DNA from 2 places in the Pseudocitrobacter sp. CD920760 genome. Region 1 is predicted to be linked to the other one. Evidence: predicted binding sites of a transcription regulator. Region 1 holds the regulator's gene; the other holds the start of a gene.
What was found. Region 1 encodes CRP, which controls carbon source genes, mostly activating them, when cyclic AMP is high. Its sites were predicted from a motif close to ATGTGANNNNNNTCACAT; they were not measured.

Region 1 (4,217 bases):
CGACCGACGTGCTGTTCTATGAAGGGCTGCACGGCGGCGTGGTCACGCCGCATCATGATGTGGCAAAGCATGTCGATTTACTGGTGGGTGTGGTGCCAATCGTAAACCTGGAGTGGATCCAGAAGATGATCCGCGACACCAGCGAGCGGGGTCACTCCCGCGAGGCGGTGATGGATTCCGTGGTCCGTTCGATGGAAGATTACATCAACTACATCACCCCGCAGTTCTCGCGCACGCATCTCAACTTCCAGCGTGTGCCAACGGTCGATACCTCCGATCCCTTCGCCGCCAAAGGCATTCCGTCGCTGGATGAGAGCTTTGTGGTGATCCACTTCCGCAATCTCGATAATATCGATTTCCCGTGGCTGCTGGCGATGTTGCAGGGCTCGTTTATCTCGCATATGAATACGCTGGTAGTGCCCGGCGGCAAGATGGGGCTGGCGATGGAATTGATCATGACGCCGCTGGTGCAGCGGTTGATGGAAGGGAAGAAGATTGGGTGAAGGGTGCAGGCTGGGCCCCTCACCCCGGCCCTCTCCCGCAGGGAGAGGGAGAAAATCAGCGCAGAACCTGAACACCGCACGGTCAGTCCCCTCTCCCTGCGGGAGAGGGTTAGGGTGAGGGGTGTCTCAACTTACCCCTCCACCACCTCATAAGAATGGGTAATGTTCACCGCTTTGCCCAGCATCAGCGCCACTGAACAATATTTCTCAGCGGACAAGTCCACCGCACGGGACACCGCCGCATCTTTCAGCTCTTTGCCGGTCACAATGAAGTGCAGATTAATGTGCGTGAATAGACGTGGCGCTTCTTCGCGGCGTTCAGACGTCAGTTTAACTTCACAATCGGTCACGTCGTAACGGCCCTTTTGCAGAATAGACACCACGTCGATGGCGCTACAGCCGCCCGCTGCCATCAGCACGATTTCCATCGGGCTTGGCGCTTTATCACCTGAGTTGCCATCCATCAAAATCTGGTGCCCGGAAGCCGACTCACCCAGGAAGGTTAACCCTTCAACCCATTTCACACGCGCTTGCATAATTGTCACTCCAGAGTTGCAAATTTATTGTCAGATTACGCGCACATAACAAATCTCGCAACGGAAGTAGACCTGGGTCATGCTGAAGCGAGACACCAGGAGACACACGGCAAAAGCTATGCTAAAACAGTCGGGATGCTACAGAGATACATAAACGTACTGCATGTATGCAGAGGACATCACATACTGGTCGCGACAATCTTTGACGACCAACTTCCCAGGTAGAGGGAAGGATATTATTTCAACCAGTGGCTGCCTGATTTATGCCGCTGGCGATAGCTTATAACAGAGGATAACCGCGCATGGTGCTTGGCAAACCGCAAACAGACCCGACTCTCGAATGGTTCTTGTCTCATTGCCACATTCATAAGTACCCATCGAAGAGCACGCTGATTCACCAGGGTGAAAAAGCGGAAACGCTGTACTACATCGTTAAAGGCTCCGTGGCAGTACTCATCAAGGATGAGGAAGGCAAAGAGATGATCCTTTCCTACCTCAACCAGGGCGATTTCATCGGTGAACTGGGCCTGTTTGAAGAAGGCCAGGAACGTAGCGCCTGGGTTCGGGCGAAAACCGCCTGTGAAGTGGCTGAAATCTCCTATAAGAAATTCCGTCAGCTCATCCAGGTTAACCCGGATATCCTGATGCGTCTCTCGTCTCAGATGGCGCGCCGTCTGCAGGTCACCTCTGAGAAAGTGGGCAACCTGGCGTTCCTCGACGTTACCGGTCGTATCGCGCAGACGCTGCTGAATCTGGCAAAACAGCCGGATGCTATGACCCACCCGGACGGTATGCAGATCAAAATCACCCGTCAGGAAATCGGTCAGATCGTCGGCTGCTCTCGTGAAACCGTGGGTCGTATCCTGAAGATGCTGGAAGATCAGAACCTGATCTCCGCACACGGTAAAACGATCGTCGTTTACGGCACGCGTTAATCCCGTCTGACGGCGTATTGTTCGCGCAATACGCCGTTTTTGTCTCGTATGTGGCGCAGGCTGATTTACCATCCGGAAGTCAACTATGCACTGCGGCAAACGCTGGTGTTATGTTTGCCGGTCGCCGTCGGCCTGATTCTTGGCCAGCTTCAACACGGCTTACTGTTCTCTTTAGTGCCTGCCTGCTGCAACATCGCCGGGCTGGATACTCCCCATAAACGTTTCTTCAAACGCCTGATTATCGGTGGGTCGCTGTTCGCCGGTTGCAGCCTGATTGTGCAACTGCTGTTGGCCGATGATATCCCGCTGCCGTTTATTCTCACCGGTCTGGCGATGGTGCTGGGCGTTACCGCCGAAATCAGCGCCCTGCACGGGCGATTGCTTCCGGCCTCGCTAATTGCCGCGATTTTTACCCTGAGCCTGGCGGGCAATATGCCCATCTGGGAACCGTTACTGATCTACGCGCTCGGCACGCTGTGGTACGGGTTGTTCAACTGGTTTTGGTTCTGGCTGTGGCGTGAACAACCGCTACGCGAGTCGTTAAGCCTGCTTTACCGCCAACTGGCGGAGTACTGCGAAGCCAAATATAGCCTGCTGACGCAACATACCGACCCCAATACCGCCCTGCCGCCGTTGCTTAATCGTCAGCAGAAAGTGGTCGATCTGATTTCCCAGTGCTATCAGCAGATGCACATGCTGGCGGCCAATCAGCACAATGATTACAAGCGCCTGCTGCGCGCCTTCCAGATGGGGCTGGATTTGCAGGAGCACATTTCGGTGAGTCTGCACCAGCCGGAAGAGGTGCAAAAACTGGTCGAGCGCAGCCACGCCGAAGCGGTGATTCGCTGGAACGCGCAAACCGTCGCCGCGCGCCTGCGGGTCATGGCCGATGATATTCTCTATCACCGCTTCCCGACGCGCTTCAACATGGATAAGCAAATTGGCGCGCTGGAGAAAATTGCCCGCCAGCATCCCGATAACCCGGTTGGGCAATTCTGCGCCTGGCACTTCAGCCGCATCGCCAAAGTGTTGCGTTCGCAGCGTCCGCTTTATCCGCGTAATCTGATGGCTGATAAAGAGCGCCGTCTGCCGCTGTTCCCGGCGCTGAAAAGCTATCTGTCGCTGAAATCGCCCGCGCTGCGTAATGCCGCACGTTTAAGCGTGATGCTGAGCATCGCCAGCCTGATGGGCGCAGCGCTGCATCTGCCAAAACCCTACTGGATCTTAATGACCGTGCTGTTGGTGACGCAAAACGGTTACGGCGCGACGCGCGTGCGTATCTTCCACCGTGCGGCGGGCACCCTGGCGGGGCTGGTGATTGCCGCCGCCACACTGCATTATCACTTCCCGGAAGGGTTTGCGCTGGCCGCGATGCTGGTGATCACCCTGATAAGCTATCTGATCATTCGTAAAAGCTACGGCTGGGCGACGGTGGGTTTCACCATTACGGCGGTATATACCCTGCAATTGCTGACGCTCAACGGCGAGCAGTTTATCGTCGCGCGTTTCGCCGACACCATTATTGGCTGCCTGATTGCCTTCGGCGGCATGCTGTGGCTGTGGCCGCAGTGGCAAAGCGGCCTGCTGCGGAAAAATGCGCACTCTGCGCTGGAAGCGGATCAGGAAGCGATCCAGTTAATTTTGAGTGACGACCCTTCCGCGGAAAAACTGGCGTATCAACGTATGCGCGTCAACCAGGCGCATAACGCCTTGTTTAACTCGCTCAATCAGGCGATGCAGGAACCGGGCTTTAATACGCACTATCTGGAAGATATGAAACTGTGGGTGACGCACAGCCAGTTCATCGTCGAACATATCAACGCCATGACCACGCTGGCGCGTGAGCACGACACGCTCTCGCCGGAGCTGATGCAACGTTATCTGGAATCGTGTGAAGTCGCCCTGCAACGCTGCCAGCAACGTCTGGAGTATGATGAATCGGGCAGCAGCGGGGATGTGAACATCATGGAGTCGCCGGATACGCTGTCCCACGGGCCACTCAGCACCATGGAACAGCATCTCCAGCGTATTCTGGGCCATCTCAACACCATGCACACCATTTCATCGGTGGCATGGCGTCAGCGGCCACGGCACGGTATCTGGCTAAACCGCCATATCAACTGACGACTTTCGCCACCGCCTGTGCAAAGCGCGTCATGCCGTCGTCGATGTCTTTTTCTTCCACCACCAGCGATGGCGCGAAACGCATCACGTCTGGCCCGGCGTTCAGCACCATGACACCG
Region 2 (4,217 bases), 2.2 Mb from region 1:
CAACGGCGAAGAGATGTAACACCCATTAAGGAGCGGAAGATGGCGGCGAAGTACCTCTCCATCGCACAGGAAATTAAGCAGCGTATTCTGAGCCAGCGTTATCCGGCGACGGAGCCGCTGCCCGATCAGCTGGCGCTGGCGGCTGAATTCAACACCAGCCGCATGACCATTCAGCAGGCGATGCGCCAGCTGATTGTTGAAGGCATTATCTATGCGCGTCAGGGGCAGGGGACGTTTGTGCGAAAAAACTTCCGCCAGCTTTCGCAGTGGGATGTCGCGGGCAGCGACTATTTCGGCGCAACGGAAACCTGGCGGCACCTCGGCGAGGTGACAAGCCAGGTGATTGCCTTTGAGGTGCGCTTCCCGAATGAAAAAGAGCAAGCCTCGCTGCTGATGAGTGCCGATGCGCCAGTCTATGATTTTATTCGCTTGCGTTTAGTGAACGGTGAACCGATTTCGCTGGATATGACGGTAATGCCGGTCGCGCTGGTGCCTGGGCTCAATAAATCACATCTGGAAAGTTCGGTTTTCCGCTACGTGCGCGAAACGCTGGGCTTAAAGATGATGGGCTCTTATCGCGTGGTGCGCGCCTGTAAGCCGGATGCTCGCGACAAAGAGTATCTCAACTGCGACGAGACCGATCCGGTGCTGGAGCTGGAGCAAGTTATTTATCTGGAAGACGGTACGCCGCTGGAGTATGCGCACTGCCATTATCGCTATGATCATGGCGGGTTTGTGATGGTGAATAATGGGTGAGGGGATTACCCCAAAAAAAATGGCGAAGCATCAGCTTCGCCATTTTTGTATCTGAACCGAATCAGTTCAGACGAATCGGTACACCGGCGCGGTTCTGAATCGCCTGATTCAGCACGTCCTGGTCTACATCAGACTGGGAAGTCACTTTCTGCACCGTAGAGTTCAGCGTAACCGGAACGGTTTCACCGCCTTCAAACTGCGCTTCGGTCACTGACAGCGGGTTGTGAACTTCGATGAAGCGGCTGCCATCCGGTTCTGTGGTTGCTTTCACGGGTTCATCAATAAACTGTACGCGGGTACCGACCGGCACGCTTTCGAACAGGAACTTGATGTCTTCGTTACGCAGACGCACACAACCGTGGCTCACGCGCAGGCCGATACCAAAGTTGGCGTTAGTGCCGTGAATCGCATACAGGCGACCGATGTACAGCGCGTACAGACCCATCGGGTTATCCGGGCCAGCCGGAACCACTGCTGGCAGTGGGTTACCCGCCGCGCGATATTCCGCGTGCATTTTCGCCGTTGGGGTCCATGTCGGGCCCGCTTTCTTGCGTTCTACTTTGGTGGTCCAGTTAATCGGAGTGTCTTTACCCAACTGGCCGATACCGATTGGCAGCACGATGACCGTGTTAGTGCCTTTCGGGTAGTAGTACAGACGCATTTCCGCGCTGTTGATGACGATACCTTCATGCACGGTATCCGGCAGAATCAGCTGCTGCGGAATGGTCAGCACGGTGCCGCCTTTCGGCAGATACGTATCCACGCCCGGGTTAGCTTCCAGCATGTTGGAAAGACCCATCTGATACTGCGCCGCAAAGTATTCCAGCGGCTGCTTGTTGTTTTCAGGGATGGTGATCACCTGATTCTGACCAATGACACGACTACCATCCGTCGGTAACGGATATGTCACTGCGGATGCGGTTTTACAGAAGCCAACGACTGCAAGCGCCGCAGCGAAAAGTGTTGTTAATTTCATGTTCATGTTGTTCGAGATATCAGTGCCACTCAGGCTGTGGTTGGAAAATCGGATGTATGATGGAAGCGCATTATATGTGCATTCCCGGCAACAGGGAATTCAGATGTGTACGAAATCACATTTTTTTCACTTAGGTGACAGTTTAGCGCGTTACGAAGGCGGGCGATTTTAATTCGGAATTGTGGCATAATAGGCGGTTTGTCACATTCCTCAGGATACTTCCGTGTTAGTTACCAGCAACGTTACCATGCAGTTTGGCAGTAAGCCGCTGTTCGAAAACATCTCCGTCAAATTTGGCGGCGGCAACCGTTACGGCCTGATTGGCGCTAACGGGAGCGGCAAATCCACCTTTATGAAAATCCTCGGCGGCGACCTTGAGCCGACGCTGGGCAACGTCTCTCTCGACCCGAATGAGCGCATCGGTAAGCTGCGTCAGGATCAGTTCGCCTTCGAAGAGTTCAGCGTTCTGGATACGGTCATCATGGGACACGGTGAGCTGTGGGAAGTTAAACAAGAGCGCGACCGCATCTATGCGCTGCCGGAAATGAGCGAAGAAGATGGCTATAAAGTGGCCGACCTCGAAGTGCTCTACGGTGAAATGGACGGTTATTCCGCCGAAGCGCGCGCCGGTGAATTGCTGCTGGGCGTGGGGATTCCGCTGGAACAGCATTACGGCCCAATGAGCGAGGTCGCACCTGGCTGGAAACTGCGTGTGCTTCTGGCGCAGGCGCTGTTCTCTAACCCGGACATCCTGCTGCTCGATGAACCGACCAACAACCTGGACATCGACACCATTCGCTGGCTGGAGCAGGTGCTGAACGAACGCGACAGCACCATGATCATCATTTCGCACGACCGTCACTTCCTGAACATGGTCTGCACCCACATGGCAGATCTCGACTACGGTGAGCTGCGCGTCTACGCCGGTAACTACGACGAATACATGACCGCTGCCACCCAGGCACGTGAACGTCTGCTGGCCGATAACGCCAAGAAAAAAGCGCAGATTGCTGACCTGCAATCCTTCGTTAGCCGCTTTAGCGCCAACGCCTCTAAATCTCGCCAGGCAACGTCCCGCGCGCGTCAGATTGATAAAATCAAACTCGACGAAGTCAAAGCGTCGAGCCGTCAGAACCCGTTCATTCGTTTTGAGCAGGACAAGAAGTTGTTCCGTAACGCGCTGGAAGTGGAAGCCCTCAGCAAAGGCTTTGATAACGGCCCGCTGTTTAAAGGCGTTAACCTGCTGCTGGAAGTGGGCGAGAAACTCGCGATCCTGGGGACCAACGGCGTCGGTAAATCCACGCTGATGAAAACCCTGGTCGGTGATTTAACGCCGGATCACGGTACGGTGAAATGGTCCGAAAACGCGCAAATCGGCTACTACGCGCAGGATCATGAATTCGAATTTGAAAATGACCTGACCGTCTTCGAATGGATGAGCCAGTGGAAACAGGAAGGCGACGACGAACAAGCGGTGCGCAGCATCCTCGGTCGCCTGCTGTTCAGCCAGGACGATATCAAGAAACCGGCAAAAGTACTTTCCGGTGGTGAGAAAGGTCGCATGCTGTTCGGTAAACTGATGATGGAAAAACCGAACGTGCTGGTCATGGATGAACCGACCAACCACCTGGATATGGAATCCATTGAATCGTTGAACATGGCGCTGGAAATGTATCCGGGCACGCTGATCTTTGTTTCTCACGACCGTGAATTTGTGAGCTCGCTGGCGACGCGTGTGATTGAAATTACGCCGGAGCGCGTGATTGACTTCACCGGTAATTACGAAGATTACCTGCGTAGTAAGGGTATCGAGTAAGGTTTTCTGACCATTTGAGAAGCTGGCTGGGAAAATTTTCCTGCCAGCTTTTTTTATCATTTTCCAGGCGTTTGATTGTTTACAGTATCTCAATCCGATATGGCTTACGGTGTGAATCTATTTTTTAATTCGGTTTTTATATATTGCAAATGCGTAATATAACAATAAAGAAAATAAAGGCAGAAATACTGCCCAGATGATAATAATATCGCCCAGTGCAGGATTGAAATCATAAATTTTATTATACAGGTTGTAATGAATATGTAGATGGTCGTATATTACCAATGCCATCTTTTCTATATCCAAAAACGTGCTGGCAATAAATAAAGTAAGGCAGGCTATGCAAAAAAAGACTAAATAAAGCCCTATCGACTTTAAAATGAAATTTAACATGGTTACCTCATTTGCAGATATTGAGATTAGGTTTGTCGCTGAGGCGCTCACGGCTGAGCATATCACCATAATTTTAACGTGGCAAAAGCGGTCGTTAGTAGTCCTGACAAAAATCAATAGACTCAGTTTATGTTGGTTCCCTGGGAAATAAATATAATTACTATATGTTGTTGTATTCAGCTTGATATCAAGAAATCGGTGAGGGTACTTTTTCGGTTGTTGGGAATACCGCACGTTGTTTGATAGACGGATGACGGAAAAACCGGACGTGTTGTT

Region 2: the regulator CRP is predicted to act here: its motif matches at 1,836-1,853, upstream of ldtB (L,D-transpeptidase).

The regions. Positions count from the first base shown of each region.
Region 1 is NZ_CM173490.1:4,766,225-4,770,441, forward strand. It holds gene AC1MKH_RS22520 (phosphoribulokinase) at 1-503, shown strand, start outside; gene AC1MKH_RS22525 (OsmC family protein) at 635-1,039, opposite strand; gene crp (cAMP-activated global transcriptional regulator CRP) at 1,342-1,974, shown strand; gene AC1MKH_RS22535 (YccS/YhfK family putative transporter) at 2,023-4,098, shown strand; gene argD (bifunctional acetylornithine/succinyldiaminopimelate transaminase) at 4,091-4,217, opposite strand, start outside.
Region 2 is NZ_CM173490.1:1,677,457-1,681,673, forward strand. It holds gene AC1MKH_RS07655 (glycoside hydrolase family 1 protein) at 1-19, shown strand, start outside; gene AC1MKH_RS07660 (GntR family transcriptional regulator) at 40-756, shown strand; gene ldtB (L,D-transpeptidase) at 818-1,738, opposite strand; gene AC1MKH_RS07670 (ABC-F family ATPase) at 1,956-3,548, shown strand.